4 regions of the Streptomyces sp. 2-1 genome follow, and region 3 is predicted to be linked to each of the others. Evidence: riboswitches for the same ligand, from Rfam matches in the RefSeq annotation. Region 3 holds a riboswitch; each other region holds the start of a gene.
The links. Region 3 has a riboswitch for cobalamin ahead of ACN20J_RS05940 (CbtB domain-containing protein). Riboswitches for the same ligand answer to the same signal wherever they lie in the genome.

Region 1: it holds a riboswitch for cobalamin, as region 3 does, so the genes downstream of both, ACN20J_RS32345 (ribonucleoside-diphosphate reductase subunit alpha) here and ACN20J_RS05940 (CbtB domain-containing protein) in region 3, are expected to answer to the same signal.
Region 2: it holds a riboswitch for cobalamin, as region 3 does, so the genes downstream of both, ACN20J_RS16285 (prenyltransferase/squalene oxidase repeat-containing protein) here and ACN20J_RS05940 (CbtB domain-containing protein) in region 3, are expected to answer to the same signal.
Region 4: it holds a riboswitch for cobalamin, as region 3 does, so the genes downstream of both, metE (5-methyltetrahydropteroyltriglutamate--homocysteine S-methyltransferase) here and ACN20J_RS05940 (CbtB domain-containing protein) in region 3, are expected to answer to the same signal.

The regions. Positions count from the first base shown of each region.
Region 1 covers NZ_CP183383.1:7,324,474-7,328,906, reverse strand. The annotation lists gene mctP (monocarboxylate uptake permease MctP) at 1-230, shown strand, start outside; gene ACN20J_RS32355 (nucleoside hydrolase) at 554-1,543, shown strand; gene ACN20J_RS32350 (GNAT family N-acetyltransferase) at 1,636-2,154, shown strand; cobalamin riboswitch at 2,187-2,358, shown strand; gene ACN20J_RS32345 (ribonucleoside-diphosphate reductase subunit alpha) at 2,497-4,433, shown strand, end outside.
Region 2 covers NZ_CP183383.1:3,682,263-3,686,695, reverse strand. The annotation lists gene ACN20J_RS16295 (energy-coupling factor transporter transmembrane component T) at 1-692, opposite strand, end outside; gene ACN20J_RS16290 (SCO2322 family protein) at 804-1,493, opposite strand; gene ACN20J_RS16285 (prenyltransferase/squalene oxidase repeat-containing protein) at 1,490-2,758, opposite strand; cobalamin riboswitch at 2,867-3,051, opposite strand; gene ACN20J_RS16280 (phosphotransferase) at 3,148-3,882, shown strand; gene ACN20J_RS16275 (MBL fold metallo-hydrolase) at 3,967-4,433, opposite strand, start outside.
Region 3 covers NZ_CP183383.1:1,315,583-1,320,015, forward strand. The annotation lists gene ACN20J_RS05930 (acyl-CoA dehydrogenase family protein) at 519-1,709, opposite strand; gene ACN20J_RS05935 (CbtA family protein) at 1,881-2,651, opposite strand; gene ACN20J_RS05940 (CbtB domain-containing protein) at 2,684-2,908, opposite strand; cobalamin riboswitch at 2,944-3,086, opposite strand; gene ACN20J_RS05945 (histidine phosphatase family protein) at 3,217-3,849, shown strand; gene ACN20J_RS05950 (ferredoxin) at 3,926-4,297, opposite strand.
Region 4 covers NZ_CP183383.1:8,861,836-8,866,268, reverse strand. The annotation lists gene scpA (methylmalonyl-CoA mutase) at 1-1,282, shown strand, start outside; gene meaB (methylmalonyl Co-A mutase-associated GTPase MeaB) at 1,288-2,274, shown strand; partial or broken gene ACN20J_RS38975 (short-chain fatty acyl-CoA regulator family protein) at 2,316-2,486, opposite strand; cobalamin riboswitch at 2,555-2,779, shown strand; gene metE (5-methyltetrahydropteroyltriglutamate--homocysteine S-methyltransferase) at 2,941-4,433, shown strand, end outside.

The DNA of each region.
Region 1 (4,433 bases), 6.0 Mb from region 3:
ACTTCGGTGGTTCCGCCAAGGAGATTCCCGGGATCGGGGAGATCGGGTACATCGGTCTGACGGCGTTCGTCCTGAACGTGGTCGTGACGGTCGTGCTGACCTTCGCCCTCAGGGCCTTCAAGGCCCCTGACGGCATCGACGAGACGTCCCCCGAGGACTACACGGCCGACGCGGGCGACAAGGGCGTCCAGGTCGAGCTGCCGTCGGCGACGGCGGGGGCCGGGCACTAGCCCCGCGGGCGGGGGCGGCCGGGCTTTATCGCCCCCGCCGCCCTTACCCATTCCCGTCCCTTACTCAGGGGCTCCGCCCCCGAACCCCCAAAAGATTGCGCAGTTCCCCGCGCCCCTAAAAGGGGCGCGGGGAACTGCGCACCCAGCCACGACTCACCCGCACACATCCCACCCCGCAAACCCCACCCACCCTCAGCAGCCTCTCCGGCGTTTGAGGAGCGGGGGTTCGGGGGCTGGCCCCCGAAAGGGACGGGAATGGGTAAGGGCGGCGGGGGCGACAACTGCCCCTGGCGGCACGGGAGTCCGCCGTTACGCTGGTCCGTGTGACCGTTCGCGATCCGATCGTCCTTGACAGTGATCCCGGGATAGACGACGCCGTGGCCCTCCAGTACCTGCTCGGCACGGGCAGGTGGGACCTCAGGGCCTACACCTCCGTGGGCGGCAACCTCCCCGTCGAGCAGACGTACCGCAACGCCCGCGCCCTGGCGAGAGCCCTCCGCATCGACACGGACGTCCCGGTCCACCGCGGAGCGGGCCGCCCGCTGACCCGCCTCCCGTACACGGCCGCAGACCACTTCCACGGCCCCGCGGGCCTCGGCCACGAGACGCTGCCCGACTCGACCGCCGCACACCCGACGGAGTCCTCCGCACAGGCGCTGCTGCGGCTCTCCCGGGAGCACGAGGGCGAGCTGACCGTGTGCGCGACCGGCCCGCTCACCAACGTGGCGATCGCGCTCCTGGAGGACCCGGCCTTCGCCCGCCGTGTGAAGAAGTTCGTGTTCATGGGCGGCAACGCGCAGGTGCCCGGAAACATCACCCCGGTCGCCGAGTTCAACATGTGGGCGGACCCGGACGCCGCCGAGGTGGTGCTCTCCTCCGGCATCCCGTTCACCATGGTCGACCTGGACGCCTCGCACCGCTGGCTCTTCGGCCCCGCCGACCTCGCCGCGCTGGAGGCGGCCGGGGAGGGCGCGGCGCTCGCGGCCCGGCTGCTGCGGGTCTACATCGACTCCTACCGCCGCCACGGCGGAGGCGACACCTGCCCGCTGCACGACCCGCTCGCCGTGGGCGTGTGCGCGGACGAGTCGTTCGTGACGCTCGCGGAGGGAGCCGTCGTCGTCGAGTGCTCCAGCGAACTCACCCGCGGCCAGACCGTGTTCGTCCCCTCGGCCGCCCAGCGGAACTACTACACCGAGTCGCCCGCCCTGACCGCCCGCACCCGCCACACCGGCCGCGTGGCCCTCGGCCCGGGCCCACGCGACTTCACGAAGGACTTCGTCACGACCCTCCCGCAGTGGCCGGCCGTGGGCTGAGCCCCCTTGGACGACCCCGGCTGGATGCCCCCGGCCGGGGTGCGGGAAAAACTCGGCGCTCCACGCCGTACCCCTCGGGCACACTGCCAGGCATGGACATCGTGATCAGGCGGGCGAGGCCCGAGGAGTACGAGGCTGTGGGCGAGATCACCGCGCAGGCCTATCTGGGGGACGGGCTCCTCGACTTCGGGGAGAGCGACGAGTATCTGGGCGAGCTGCGGGACGTGGCGAAGCGGGCCGCCGCCGCCGACGTACTCGTGGCCGTCCTGGGGACGGGCACGGGCGAGCGGGTCGTCGGCGGCGTGACCTTCGTCCCGTCCGGCGGGCCGATGGCCGACATCGCGCGCGAGGGCGAGGCCGAGATACGGATGCTGGCGGTCGCCACGGAGGCCCGCGGACACGGGGCGGGCGAGGCTCTCGTACGCGCCTGTGTCGACCGCGCCCGGGCCACGGACGGCTGCGTACGCGTCGTGCTCTCCACCCAGCGCACCATGCACAGCGCCCATCGCATCTACGGACGCCTCGGCTTCACCCGCGCCCCCGACCGCGACTGGAACCCGATCCCGGACCTCGACGACATCATGCTGCTCACCTACGAGTTGACACTCTGACACCCTCCGAAGCCGACACGACACAACATGTGGGGGTGCTTCCCGAGCCCGGCACAAGATGTATGCTCATGCTCGCTGTCGCCGCAGGGGAATCCGGTGCGAATCCGGAACTGTCCCGCAACGGTGTACTTGTGCATGTCTGTCCCCAGAGGAGAGCCGTGCGCCTGGTCAGTCCGAGGACCTGCCGACAGCGTGCCCAGGCCGCCCGGCCCGGGTGCCATGACGTCCGGGCCTCGCGGAGTGGGCCGGTGGACGCGGCGTACCGCTGCGCAGAGCGTGTACCCCCGTGTGCCCCGATCCCCCCTCCCCGCAGGCCCCGTGCCGAGCGAGGGAGAGCCCCACGTGACCATCGCGCCAGCCGATCCGGTCTCAGCGAAAGCGCCCCAGTACCAGCAGGACAGGGCCGAGGCCGACGGACCGGGAACCGTGTTGCTGCGGACCCTGACCGACCTCACCGCCGACCTTCCCGACGCCGATCCCGGCAGGGTCGCCGCCGCCGCGCTGCGCGGCCGGTCCTCCGTGGGGGCCGACGGGATCACCGCGGAGCTGCGCGAGCTGGCCACGGAGTCGGCCGCGGGCCTCATCTCCGAGGACCCCGTGTACTCGAAGCTGGCCGCCCGCCTGCTGACGATCGGCATCGCCGAGGAGGCCGCCTCACAGGGGGTCAGGTCCTTCTCCGAGTCCGTCGCGGTCGGCCACCGCGAGGGCCTGATCGCCGACCGCACCGCCGAGTTCGTACGGACCCACGCGGCCCGTCTGGACGCGCTGATCGACCTCGAGGGCGACGACCGCTTCGGCTACTTCGGCCTGCGCACGCTGCACAGCCGGTATCTGCTGCGGCACCCGATCACGCGGTCCGTCATCGAGACGCCCCAGCACTTCATGCTGCGCGTGGCGAGCGGCCTCGCCGAGGACGACACGACCCGCGCCCTCGACGAAGTGGCCGCGCTGTACCGGCTGATGAGCCGCCTCGACTACCTGCCGTCCTCCCCCACGCTCTTCAACTCCGGTACGCGGCACCCCCAGATGTCGTCCTGCTACCTCCTCGACTCCCCGCTGGACGAGCTGGACTCCATCTACGACCGCTACCACCAGGTGGCCCGGCTCTCGAAGCACGCGGGCGGCATCGGCATCGCGTACTCCCGGGTCCGTTCCAGGGGTTCGCTGATCCGCGGCACGAACGGGCACTCCAACGGCATCGTCCCGTTCCTGAAGACGCTCGACGCCTCGGTCGCGGCAGTGAACCAGGGCGGCCGGCGCAAGGGCGCGGCGGCGGTCTACCTGGAGACGTGGCACTCCGACATCGAGGAGTTCCTGGAGCTGCGCGACAACACCGGTGAGGACGCCCGGCGTACGCACAACCTGAACCTCGCGCACTGGATCCCGGACGAGTTCATGCGCCGGGTGAACGAGGACCGCGTGTGGTCGCTGTTCTCGCCGGCCGACGTGCCCGAGCTGGTCGACCTGTGGGGCGAGGAGTTCGACGCCGCCTACCGCAAGGCGGAGGACCAGGGCCTCGCCAAGAAGACCATCCCGGCCCGCGACCTGTACGGCCGCATGATGCGCACCCTCGCGCAGACCGGCAACGGCTGGATGACCTTCAAGGACGCCGCCAACCGCACGGCCAACCAGACCGCGCTGCCCGGCCACACGGTCCACTCCTCCAACCTCTGCACGGAGATCCTGGAGGTCACGGACGACGGGGAGACGGCGGTCTGCAACCTCGGGTCGGTCAACCTCGGCGCGTTCGTGGACACGGCCACCGGTGACATCGACTGGGAGCGGCTGGACGCGACCGTCCGTACCGCCGTCACCTTCCTCGACCGGGTCGTCGACATCAACTTCTACCCGACCGAGCAGGCGGGCCGCTCCAACGCCAAGTGGCGGCCGGTGGGCCTGGGCGCGATGGGTCTGCAGGACGTCTTCTTCAAGCTGCGGCTGCCCTTCGACTCCGCCGAGGCCAAGGCGCTCTCCACCAAGATCGCCGAGCGCGTCATGCTCGCCGCGTACGAGGCGTCCGCCGACCTCGCCGAGCGCAACGGCCCGCTGCCCGCCTGGGAGAAGACCCGTACGGCGCAGGGCGTGCTGCACCCCGACCACTACGACGTGGAACTGAACTGGCCGGAGCGCTGGGCCGCGCTGCGGGAGCGGATCACCTCGGTCGGCATGCGCAACTCGCTGCTGCTCGCGATCGCGCCCACCGCGACGATCGCGTCCATCGCGGGCGTCTACGAGTGCATCGAGCCGCAGGTCTCCAACCTCTTCAAGCGCGAGACCCT
Region 2 (4,433 bases), 2.4 Mb from region 3:
ATCGCCGCCGCGAGGGCGACGGATCGCTCCAACGCGCCCTCCAGGACCGGGAGTCCGACCTGGAGCAGGCCGCGCAGGCCCTTGTCCGGGCGGCCTCGGAGGCGGCGGGCGGCGCGCAGGCGTTGGACGTCCGCGATCAGGTTCGGGGCGAAGGTGAGGGCCACCACTACGGCAACTCCCGCTTCGTACAAGGCTCCTGGGAGGGATTTGAGGAGGCGGGCCGGGTTCGCGAGGGCGTTCGCGGCGCCTACGCAGATGAGGAGGGTGGCGAGTTTCAGGCCGTCGTAGAGGGCGAAGGTCAGGCCTTCGGCGGTGACTCGGCCTCCGATGCGGATGCCCTCCGCCCAGGCCGGGAGGGGGAGTTCGGGGAGGGTGAGGAGGGTGTGGGTGCCGGGGATGGGGGAGCCGAGGATGACCGCGAAGGCGAGGCGGATGGCCAGGACGGCGAGGGCCAGTTTTACGAAAGCGCCGTAGGAGTGGGCCCAGGGGGCCTCTGTTCGGCGGGCCGCTACTACATAGCCGGCTACGCCGATCAGGAGGGCCAGGAGGAGGGGGTTCGTGGTGCGGGAGGCGGCTGTTCCCAGGCCGAGGGCCCAGAGCCACCAGGCGCCTGGGTGGATTGCGTTGGTTCTGGTTGCTTGTGGGGCGGTGAGTCTGTGTTGGACTTTTCTGGATCGGGTGCCCGGTGCCATGGGCTGTGCCCACCCGTTCCGCCCTGCGGAACGCCTGCCCACAGCACTTGTAGCTGCGGTATTGCGTCCCCGGTGTCGGTCGTCCTTGCTGGCGGTCATTGCACAGGCCCGTCAACCCCGGCGGCGGCGGGCTTGCCATACCGCTGCCGTGCCCAGGGCTGCTACCGCGGCGATTCCGGTCAGTAGGCCCAGCGAGGGGCCGCCGTTGTCGTCCCCGTCGGCGGAATTGCTCTCCGCCTCCTCGCCGGGCGACGCCGAAGCCTTCGGGCGGTCGTCCGCGACCGGCTCTCCGCAGCCCGTGGTCGGGTAGCCCGCGATGGCGCAGAGCAGGGCGTTCGTGTCGTAGCGGAGCGGCTTGGCGACGGCGGCGAGGGCGTCCGCGGTCGTGGCGTCGTCGTCCACGCGGGCGCAGGCCGTGCGGGGGCGGGGCGGGGTCGAGCCGGACGGGGCGTCCGCGGGCGTGCCGAAGTCGAGGACAAGGCCGACCCGCTTGGACCCCTCCCGTGCGGGCGTCTTCGCGCAGATCGTCGCGAAGTCGGCGGTGCCGCGCGGCTTCGCCGAGTCCTTGGAGTCCTCGCTCACCGAGAAACGGAACCCCTGGACGTCACCGTCCGAGGGGCGGGCGGTCGACGGCCCCTGGGTCGCGTACACCCACGTGTCGGCCGTATCGGCAGTATCGGCGGTGGAATTCCGGTCCCAGAAGGACCAGTAGCGGTAGCCGACCGCCTGGGCCTGCCCCGCCGTGCCGAGGACGGCGAGCAGGAGACACAGGACCGGCAGAACCAGGCGGCGGCAGGTCACGGCTGCTGCTTCTTGTTACGGCCGCTGAGGAGGAAGCCGATTCCGATGCCGCCGACCAGGCCGACCCCGATGATCCACCAGAGGCTGACCCCGCCGTCGTCCTCGTCCGAAGCATCTGCCTCGTCACTCTTGCCGTTCGCCGGGGCGGTGGAGGCGTCGGAGGACGTTGCCGCGGGGCCGGTCGCGCCGAGCTGCTTCACGAGGTCGGCGCCGCCGAAGGCGCGCGGGTCCGTGCCGGTGGCGTTCGCCGCGAAGATCAGCTGTGCGTACGCCGCCGGGCCGCTCTTCGCCGCCCAGGTACCGGAGTTCTTCTCCAGCCAGGCCAGCGGCTTCTCGGTGTCGGCCGTGCGGCCGGCGGCGGCGAGCGCGACGACCGTGTCGGCGGTGTTGCCGTAGTCGGGCTGGTCCTCGGCGCCGGGGAGGGACGACTTCAGGTAGCCGTTCTTGGCGACCGCGCCCGCGAGGTACCGGGCGCCGTTGGCCGCCGCGTCCTCGATCGTGAAGGAGTCACCGCCCGCGCACTCGGACGCCTTCGGGGATGCCTTGTCGGCGCCGTCCTCGTCGGGATCGGCGTCCAGGCCCTCGCCGAGCGCGCCCAGTACCCCGGCCGCCGTGGCGTCCGCGTTCGCCGCGAGCTTGCCCTTCTTGTCCGGCTGGAAGGCGAAGGCGCCGCCGCCGGTCTCGTCGCAGGGGACGGAGAGGCCGAGCAGGGCGTCGTACGGCGTCCGGTCGTCCTTCGAGGGCACGTCCTTCGGGTCGGTGTCCCCGGCGTCCAGGGCCCCGATCACGACGGACGTCGAGTTGGTGTCGCTGGGCGTGCCGGGGAAGTAGCCCCAGCCGCCGTCCTTGTTCTGCACGGACTTCAGCCACTTCACGGCCGCGCCCGTCACGGCGTCGCTCGCGTCGAGGGCCTCCAGGGCCTGCAGCGCGGCGGCCGTGCTGTTCGTGTCGACCTTGGTCTTGGCGTCGCACTTGGCGCTCGGGTCGGGGCGGTACGCCGTGAAGGCCCCGCTCTCGCACTGCTGGCCGACGAGCCAGTCGACGGACTTCTTCGCGGGCTTCACATCCACGGTGTCCTGGGCGAGCAGCGCGAGCGACTGCCGCCAGACGCCGTCGTAGGTGGGGTCGGTGCTGCCGTACAGGGCGGAGGGGAACGCCTGGGACGGGCTCGCGCCGGGCGACTCGTCGGCGAGGGCGGCCGGCGCGAACGCCGTACCGATCACGGCGGTGGCGGCCAGTACCGCTGCGCTGCGGCGGACAAACATGATCGGCGGATGCCTTTCCCGGTCAGGGAGCCGGGCAGCCTGGAATCCAAGGCGGCTCGGCCCCGTATGCCTCGACGGTGCCGGTCACCGGCGGTCCCGGTGACGCGAGCCGGTCACGTCCGTACGGGGCAGTCCGGCTCACCGCCCCTGATCGGCTGATCCATTGATCCATTGATCCACGGATCCAGTGATCGACCGATCGGCCGGGCGGCACACGGTTGCGGGTCAGCGCCGGATTTGCACCGGCTTCCCCCCGTACGACTGTGATGACGACCCGCTCACTGTACCGGCCCGTAGCAAGACCCTGAGGGGCGGCCGTGGGGTCGCCTGTGGGGCTGTCCGTGAGGCTGCCTGTGAGGCCGGGCGGCGGCTCCGGGTAGCTTCTGCCCATGGGGATACCTGCGGGGGCCGGCCGCCTGCTCGGTTCGGGGCGCACGGCGGATGTCTACGCGCTCGGCGATCGCGACGGCCACGACGGACTCGGTGACGGCTCCGGCGGGGAGTGGGTGCTGCGCCGGTACCGGGACGGCTACGGGGACGCGCCGGCCGAGGCGGCCGTCATGGAGTACGTACGGGGCCACGGCTATCCCGTGCCGCGCGTGCGGGCGGCGGAGGCGCGCCCGCGCACCGACCTCGTGATGGAGCGGCTGTACGGGCCGACCGTGGTCGAGGCGCTGGTAGCAGGCCAACTCACCGCCGGGGAGGCGGGGTTGGCGCTCGCGCGGCTCCTGCGCGACCTGCACGCGATCCCGGCCCGCCGCTCCACGGACCCCGCCGTACGCGTCCTCCACCTGGACCTGCACCCGGAGAACGTGCTCCTCACCCCGGCCGGACCCATGGTGATCGACTGGGCCAACACCGACGAGGGCCCGCCCGGCCACGACTGGAGCATGTCCGCCGTGATCGTGGCCCAGGTGGCCGTCGACGACGATCCCCGCGCGCCCCTGGCCGAGGAGATGCTGTCGGCGCTGCTGGCCGACTGCCCCGACCCGGCACTCCTGACGGGCCCGGACGGCGGCCTCGGCTGGGCGACGGGACAGCGGGCCGCCAACCCGACAATGAGCCGCCACGAGGTCGAACTCCTGGGTGAGGCGGGGGAGTTGATCCGCAGGTTGCTGGACTAGCTCCTGTCCGTCCCGGCTCCTGCGCGGACGCTTCCACCTGGAGCCGCAGGGCATGCACCATGCCCTGCCGCCCGAGGGGCAGGTTCAAACGGCCACGTACGTCACCGGATCGCTCCCCGGGACCGCCTCCGCGTGGCCCAGTTTCACCAGTCGGCGCAGGTGGGCCTCCGCCTCCGAGACGGCGATGTTCCGTGATCCGTAGGGGATGTCGTCCCACGGGCGGTTCCACTCCATGCGGACGGCGAGCTGCCAGGAGGTGAGCGGGGTGACGAGGAGGGAGCGCAGGTCGGTGAGGCGGGACTCGTGGTGGTCGAGCAACTCCCTTACGCGGGCCGGGGCGTCGGTGAAGGCGTGCAGGTGGGCCGGGAGGACCTCGGCCGGTTCGAGGCGGCCGATCCGTTCCAGGGAGTCGAGGTAGTCGCCGAGCGGGTCGGCGACGGTCTCGTCGTCCGGGTCCTCGTACAGGCCGATGTGCGGAGTGATCCTCGGCAGGAGGTGGTCGCCGGAGAACAGGCGCCCGTGGCCCGGGAGTTGGGCCGGGTGGGCCTCCT
Region 3 (4,433 bases):
CCAGTGGTTGGTGGAGGATGCCCGCACGGCATCCCAGGGAGTGACGTGTGCAGGCCATCTCGGCGACAAGCGACAGACAGCGGCTGGACCTGGGCCCAGACAGCCGCGCTGATCGTCCCGTGCATCGCCCTCCTCGGCGCCTTCCTGACCTACGCCCGCAGCCAACGGGTCGTACGAAGGGAACACCGAGCCAAGAGCTTCGCCGAAGCGCTGACGGCGGTCGAGGAGTACCTGGAGATGCCATACCGCATACGGTGCCGACCGGATTCCTCGTCCGCCGTACAGCAACAGCTCACAGACGAGGTCAGCAGCCTGCTGGCACGAATGGCCTTTCACCAGGCATGGCTCCAGATCGAGGGACAGCAGTATGAACCTCGGACTCCCGTACCCCCGGGACCGGTCGAACGCAGCCCGCGCCACGTGCATCGAGGTGATGCGTCGACACCTGTGACAACAGCCGTGATCTTGGTGCCAACCATCCCTCTTTTGTGCCAACTAAAAATCCTCGTCACACCCGGCTACCGCCGCACCCTCGGCATGCCCAGACCGATCCACGAGATGATCTCCCGCTGGATCTCGTTGTTGCCGCCGCCGAAGGTGAAGATCACGGCCGAGCGGTAGCCGCGCTCCAGTTCGCCATGGAGCACGGCTCCCGCGGAGCCCTCCTTGAGCACACCGGCCACGGCGACGACCTCCATGAGCCAGGCGTAGGCGTCCCGGCGGACCTCCGAGCCGTACACCTTCACGGCGGAGGCGTCCTGCGGGGTGAGCGTGCCCTCCTGGACGGCGTTCACCATCTGCCAGTTGAGGAGTTTCATCGCGTCGAGCTTCGTGTGGGTTTGGGCGAGGCGGCGGCGCACCCAGGGGAGGTCGACGACGCGGCGGCCGTCGGCGAGCTTGGTCTCCATGGCCCAGCGCTGTACGTCGTGCAGGGCGCGGATGGCCATGGTGCCGTGCGCGGCGAGGGTGACCCGCTCGTGGTTGAGCTGGTTGGTGATCAGCCGCCAGCCCTTGTTCTCCTGGCCGACCCGGCGGGACGCGGGGACTCGGATGTTCTCGTAGTAGCTCGCGGTGGTGTCGTGCGAGGCGAGGGTGTTGATGATCGTGCAGGAGTAGCCGGGGTCGGAGGTCGGCACGAGGAGCATGGTGATGCCCTTGTGCGGCGGGGCGGCGGGGTCGGTGCGCACGGCGAGCCAGACCCAGTCCGCGGTGTCGCCGTTGGTCGTCCAGACCTTCTGGCCGTTGACCGTGTAGTGGCCGGTGTCCTCGTCGCCCTCCCTGACCGCCTTGGTCTTCAGGGCGGCCAGGTCCGTGCCCGCGTCGGGCTCGCTGTAGCCGATCGCGAAGTCGAGCTCGCCGGAGAGGATCTTCGGCAGGAAGTACCCCTTCTGTTCGTCGGTTCCGAACTGCATGATCGTCGGCCCGACCGTGTTGAGCGCCATCAGCGGCAGCGGTACGCCGGCCTGGGCGGCCTCGTCGAAGAAGATGAACTGTTCCATCGGGGTCAGACCGCGCCCGCCGTACTCCTTCGGCCAGCCCACGCCGAGCCAGCCGTCGGAGCCGAGCCGGCGGATGGTCTCGCGGTAGAAGCGCTTCTGCGCCGCCGGGTCGCCGTACCTGGCGTGTACGTCGTCGGGGACCAACTCGGCGAAGTAGGCGCGCAGTTCCGTGCGCAACCGCTGCTGCTCCGGCGTGTATTCGAGATGCACGGCGCCTCCTGGCTCCCACTGGCCCGCTCGTTCGGCCACCCGGACCTGACGGCGCACACCGTAGAACGTGTTCCAGAAATTGGGAATGCCGACGACGTACGCACCTGCCGCACCCGCACATACGAAGGGCCCCGGGATGGTGCTCCAGGGGCCCTTCGAGGTGCGAACGGATCAGTGCGCGACGGGAGTTGCCCGCCCCTCGGGCGCCTTCTCGCCCTCGGCCCGGGCCGGCTTGGGAGCCAGCACGCGCTCCGCGAGCAGCCCGAAGAACAGGCCGTACGCGGTCCACAGGGTCACCTGGATGGCCAGGGTCGCCAGTCGGTACTGCCACAGCAGCGTGGCGGGGAAGCCCGCCGGCGCCTCGTTGAACGACGGCAGGAACGCGTACGCCAGGCCGACGGCCAGCACGAAGGACGCGCCCGCCGCGAGAGTGGCGTTCCAGTTGCCCAGGCGCGGTGCGAGGCGCTTGCCGAGGATCACCGCGGCGACGGCCAGCAGCACGCTGAGCACGATCATCAGGAGGAACAGCGCGGTGCGCTGGTTGAGGGTGTCGGGGTCGCCGACGGCGGGCGGGTTCGCCGGGTACTTGAGGAACGGCACCAGGTAGACCGCGACCAGACCGGCGCCCGCCAGCAGCAGCGCGCTCGCGCGCGGCCCGAAGCGGCCGATCCTGCCGAGGGCGAAGCAGTACGCGAGGGCGGCGATGCCGCCGAACGCGACCCCGTAGACGAGGACGCCGGTGGACAGGCCGCCGGTGGACTGCATGGCACGGCTGACGAGTTCCTCGCCGCCGTGTTCGTGGGCGTGGGCCTCCTCGAACGCGATGGCCTCGTCCACCCGGGGCTCGCCCAGGAAGTAGGCGACGACCAGGGCGAGCACGCCCGCGGCAAGACCCGCGAGCATGCCCCGCACCAGGAGATTTCTGACGGTGACGGAGTTCATTGGGTTGTTGTCCTGTCGGTTCTTTGTCGCCGTCAGTGGCAGGGGAAGCCGAGCAGGTGGCGGGCGTCGTGCACCCACTCGTGCACGCCTTCGCCGGAGACCAGGGAGGTGGCGCCCTGTTCGGCACCGACGAAGTAGAGCAGCACCAGCATCAGGATGCCGAGGAAGACCGCCCAGGGAGCGATCGCGCCGATCGGCAGCTTTGCGGGCATGTCGGGGGTGGTTACGGTCGGCTGAGCGACGGCGGACTGCGCCATGGCAGGACCTCCTGGGGGAACTCGCGTCCCATCTCGGTGGTGCACAGGACGACGGCCACGGGTCTGACTTGCTCGACCTCCGCCTCCCCCAGTGGAAGGCGGTTGTTCGGGGCTTACAGTGGCGCGACCGTGCCGGATTCTCACCGGCTTCCGTCGTACCGTCGTCAATATCGACGAGAAGGTACCGCGAAGCGGAGGCGCGGCCAAGGGCGCACGGAATGCCGGGGGCGCGCCGGGGCCCTGGTCACGCCCCCAATTCCCGGTACGGACAGGGGTGTTGAGCACGTGTGGAACGCGAGGGCGGGCCGATGACCAGCCGAGTGATGTTGATCTCACCAGCGATGAGCGCGGCGTTGCGGGAGGCGCGTTTCGACGACGGATGCCCCCTGGACCCGGCCGGGCTGCGGCTCGCCGAGGCTGCCGCGGGCTCGCTGCCGGCCGCCGACCAGGTCCTGGTCTCGCCCACGGTTCGCTGCCGGGAGACGGCGGCGGCCCTCGGACTCGACGCCCTCGCCGTCACCGAGCCGCCGGAGCTGGCCGGCCTGGACGTGGGCCGCTGGCGCGGGGCGACGCTCGCCGAGGTGAGCACCGGCGAACCGGAGGCCGTGGGGCGCTGGCTGGCGGACCCGTCGTCCGCTCCGCACGGCGGCGAGTCGGTGGCCGGGCTGTGCGAGCGCGTCGCGAAGTGGCTGGAGACGGTGGCGGATCCGGGTTCGGGGGCTGCGGGGTCCGGCACAGGTTCGGCCGGGGGTTCAGGACCGGGCTCGGTCCGGATCATCGCCGTCGTCGAGCCGGAGATCGTACGGGCCGGGGTGGTGCGGGCACTCGGGGCCCCGGAGTCGGCGTTCTGGCGCGTCGACGTGCCGCCGTTGGTCGCCACGGAGTTCAGCGGGCGGGCCGGGCGCTGGAACGTACGGGTCGGGACATCGCTCGGAGAGTGAGGCCACGGCGGGCGCCGCCCGACTGAACGGCTCTTCGGGACGCGGCACCTCAGCTCGGGACTCACCGCGCCGGACCTCACCTCAGCAGGGCGAGGAACTCCGTACAGGCACGCGCGCAGGCGCGGCAGACCTCGGCGCCCTTCTCGGCGCCGGGGTTCCGGTCGAAGACGTGGGCGGTCTCCAGGCAGACGGCACGACACCACTCCACCTGGGCGCGCATCCCGGCCTCGGCCTGCGTGACCTGCTCGGCAAGGGCGCGGCAGGTCGCGTCGCAGACCTCCGCGCAGAGGATGCCCTTGCGCCGCAACTCCTGCTGGTCGTCGGGGCCGTCGAGTTCGGCGAGGCTCGCGCGCAGGGCGCAGACCCGTGCGCACTCGGTACAGGCCTGCGCACAGGCGAACCGGTCCTCAAGGAAACGAACGAGTTCCTGCTGCTCTGTTAGTGACACGCGGCTCGAGTAGCCGGGCAACGCCACACCAAACCCGCCTTCGCACGGCACGGGCCCGGCACAGGCATGGGCACGGCGGGGCCAGAAGTGGCTGAGCATGTCGAAGTTATTGACGTGGTCACGACCGCACTCTACG
Region 4 (4,433 bases), 7.5 Mb from region 3:
CGCGAAGATGCGGGCAGCGCGGCTGCTCTGGGCCAAGCTGGTCAAGCAGTTCGATCCGCAGAACGCCAAGTCCCTTTCCCTGCGCACCCATTCACAGACCTCGGGCTGGTCGCTGACCGCGCAGGACGTCTTCAACAACGTGACGCGTACGTGCGTGGAGGCAATGGCCGCCACCCAGGGCCACACCCAGTCGCTGCACACCAACGCCCTCGACGAGGCGCTCGCCCTGCCCACCGACTTCTCCGCGCGCATCGCCCGCAACACCCAGCTGCTGATCCAGCAGGAGTCCGGCACCACCCGGGTGATCGACCCGTGGGGCGGCAGCGCGTACATCGAGAAGCTGACGTACGACCTGGCGCGCCGGGCCTGGCAGCACATCGAGGAGGTCGAGGCGGCGGGCGGTATGGCCAAGGCCATCGACGCGGGCATCCCCAAGCTGCGCATCGAGGAGGCCGCGGCCCGCACCCAGGCCCGCATCGACTCCGGGCGCCAGCCGGTCATCGGCGTGAACAAGTACCGCGTGGAGACCGACGAGCAGATCGACGTCCTCAAGGTCGACAACTCCTCCGTACGCACCCAGCAGATCGAGAAGCTGCGGCGGCTGCGCGCGGAGCGCGACGAGCGGGCCTGCCAGGACTCGCTGGACGCCCTGACCCGGGCCGCTGGCGGTGAGGGCAACCTGCTGGAGCTCGCCGTGAACGCGGCCCGCGCGAAGGCCACCGTCGGGGAGATCTCCGACGCCCTGGAGAAGGTGTACGGGCGGCACGCGAGCCAGATCCGTACGATCTCCGGTGTGTACCGCAACGAAGCCGGAGCGTCCCCGTCCGTCGAGCGCACGCGCACGCTGGTGGAGTCCTTCGAGGAGGCCGAGGGGCGCCGTCCGCGCATCCTGGTCGCCAAGATGGGCCAGGACGGCCACGACCGCGGCCAGAAGGTGATCGCGACTGCCTTCGCCGACCTCGGCTTCGACGTGGACGTCGGCCCGCTGTTCCAGACCCCCGGCGAGGTGGCCCGCCAGGCCGTCGAGGCGGACGTGCACATCGTGGGCGTCTCCTCGCTGGCCGCCGGGCACCTGACCCTCGTACCGGCGTTGCGGGAGCAGCTCGCGGAGGAGGGGCGCGAGGACATCATGATCGTGGTCGGCGGGGTGATTCCGCCGCAGGACGTGCCCACGCTGATCGAGATGGGCGCGGCGGCCGTCTTCCCGCCCGGGACGGTGATCCCGGACGCGGCGTACGACCTGGTCGAGCGCCTGACCACCGACCTCGGCCACGGCCTCTGAGCCCCATGGCGATCGACCTCGACAGCTATGTGAAGGGCGTGCTCGACGGGAAGCGGGCGCTGGTGGCGCGTGCCATCACGCTCGTCGAGTCGACGAGGCCCCAACACCGCGCGATGGCACAGGAGTTGCTGACCGAGCTGCTGCCGCACAGCGGGAAGGCGCGGCGGATCGGCATCAGCGGTGTGCCGGGCGTGGGCAAGTCGACGTTCATCGACGCGTTCGGCACGCTGCTCACCTCGCTCGGGTACCGGGTCGCGGTGCTCGCCGTCGACCCGTCGTCGAGCCGGACGGGCGGATCCATCCTGGGTGACAAGACGCGCATGGAACGGCTGGCCGTCGATCCGGCGGCCTTCATCCGGCCCTCCCCGACCGCCGGCACACTCGGCGGAGTCGCGAAGGCCACCCGGGAGTCGATCGTGGTGATGGAGGCGGCCGGCTACGACGTCGTACTCGTGGAGACGGTCGGCGTCGGCCAGTCCGAGACCGCCGTCGCGAACATGGTCGACTCCTTCCTGCTCCTCACCCTCGCCCGTACCGGGGACCAGTTGCAGGGCATCAAGAAGGGTGTCCTGGAGCTGGCCGACGTGATCGCCGTCAACAAGGCGGACGGACCGCACGAGCGCGAAGCCCGGGGCGCGGCAAGGGAGTTGGCGGGCGCACTGCGGCTGATGCATCCCGCCGACGCCGCCTGGACGCCACCGGTGCTGAGTTGCAGCGCCCGTGAGTCGACCGGCCTGGACACGGTCTGGGAGCGCCTCGAACAGCACCGCGCACTCCTCGACTCGACCGGCCGCCTCGCCGCCAAACGCCGTGACCAGCAGGTCGACTGGACCTGGACGATGGTGCGCGACGAACTTCTCGGCCGCCTGCACGCCGACCCCGCCGTACGCTCCCTCGGACCCGGTCTCGAACAGCAGGTCAGGGACGGCGAGTTGACGGCCACACTCGCCGCCGAGCGCATTCTGCGGGCGTTCGGCGGCGAGACGGACTGAGCCGGAGCGCGGCCGACCGCGCGGCGCCGAGTCACGCGTGTTCACTCCGGTCGGTGCGCCACCGGGTACGGGACGAACGTGCTGCTGTTCTGGTCGATCCGCAGCGGGCGGCCCAGGGGCGGTGCGGCACGCTGGGGGCAGTCGAGGCGTTCGCAGACGCGGCAGCCCATACCGATGGGGGTGGCGGCGGAGGCGCTGTCGAGGTCGAGGGCCGTAAGGCGGGCCGCGGGTTCCACGTGTACGACGCCGTCCGGCAGCCAGGCAGTTGACGGCAGGGCATAGGCTGGCCTGTGCAGCTGGTTCGCCCCGTCCGCCAGGCGGGATGCGTCGCAAGAGGGAACCCGGTGGGAATCCGGGACTGCCCCGCAGCGGTGAGCGGGAACGACCGCCGTCATACGCACTGGGCCCCGAGAAGCGGGACCTGGGAAGCGACGGCCAGTAGGTGTCCTCCGTACGGAGGGCGTGCTCGCGAGTCCGAAGACCTGCCATCTGCCCGTACGTGACCGATCGCGTACGGACATCCCGGTGACCTCGTGGGCGGGTCGGCGTACATATCCGGTGGACGACCGCGCCTTGCCGCGCGAGGTGTCTCCGCCGGGTGCGTCACCCCTTCGCGCTCACGTCCGTCCCGGGATCTCAGGGAGACATCTCGCGAAGGAGAGTTCCGTGACATCGAAGTCCGCAGCCGCGGCGGCACGGGCCACCGTGTACGGCTACCCCCGTCAGGGCAGGGGCCGGGAACTGAAGAAGGCGATCGAGGGGTACTGGAAGGGTCGCGTCGACGCCGACGCCCTCCGGGCCACCGCCGCCGAACTGCGCCGCGCCAACTGGCGGCAGCTGGCCGAGGCCGGCATCCAGGAAGTGCCGACCGGCGACTTCTCGTACTACGACCATGTCCTGGACACCAGCGTCATGGTCGGCGCGATCCCCGGGCGCCACCGCGCCGCGGTCGAGGCCGACGTACTCGACGGCTACTTCGCGATGGCCCGTGGCACCCAGGACGTGGCGCCGCTGGAGATGACGAAGTGGTTCGACACCAACTACCACTATCTGGTGCCGGAGTTGGGCCCGGACACCGTCTTCACGGCCGACTCCGCCAAGCAGGTCGCCGAGCTCCGCGAAGCCCTCGCGCTCGGCCTCACCGCCCGGCCGGTCCTCGTCGGCCCCGTCACGTATCTGCTGCTCGCCAAGCCCGCGCCCGGTGTGGCCGCCGACTTCGACCCGCTGACCCTGCTCGACCGACTGCTGCCGGTGTACGCCGAGGTCCTCTCCGATCTGCGGGCGGCGGGCGCGGAGTGGGTGCAGCTCGACGAACCGGCCCTGGTCCAGGACCGTACGCCCGCCGAACTCAACGCGGCCACGCGCGCCTACCGCGACCTCGGCGCGCCCACCGACCGTCCGAAGCTGCTGGTCGCCTCCTACTTCGACCGGCTCGGCGACGCCCTGCCGGTGCTGGCCAAGGCTCCGGTCGAGGGTCTCGCCCTCGACTTCACCGAGGCCGCCGCCGCCAACCTGGACGCGCTCGCCGCCGTGGGCGGGCTGCCCGGCAAGCGCCTGATCGCCGGTGTCGTCAACGGCCGCAACATCTGGGTCAACGACCTCACGAAGTCCCTCGCCACGCTCGGCACCCTGCTGGGGCTGGCCGACCGGGTCGACGTGGCCGCGTCCTGCTCACTGCTCCACGTGCCGCTCGACGCCACCACCGAACGGGACATCGAGCCGCAGATCCTGCGCTGGCTCGCCTTCGCCCGGCAGAAGACGGCCGAGATCGTCACCCTCGCCAAGGGGCTCGCCCAGGGCACGGGATCGATCACCGGCGAACTCGCCGCCAACCGGGCCGCCCTGGCCTCCCGCGCGAACTCACCCATCACCCGCGACCCGGCCGTACGGACGCGGGTCGGCGCGGTCACGGACACCGACGCCCGCCGCTCCCAGCCGTACGGCGAACGAGCCGCCGCACAGCGCGCCCACCTGGGCCTGCCCCTCCTCCCGACCACCACCATCGGCTCCTTCCCGCAGACCGCCGAACTGCGCGTCGCCCGCGCCGACCTGCGGGCCGGGCGCATCGACACGGCAGGCTACGAGGAGCGCATCAAGGCCGAGATCCAGGAGGTGATCTCCTTCCAGGAGAAGACCGGCCTGGACGTCCTGGTGCACGG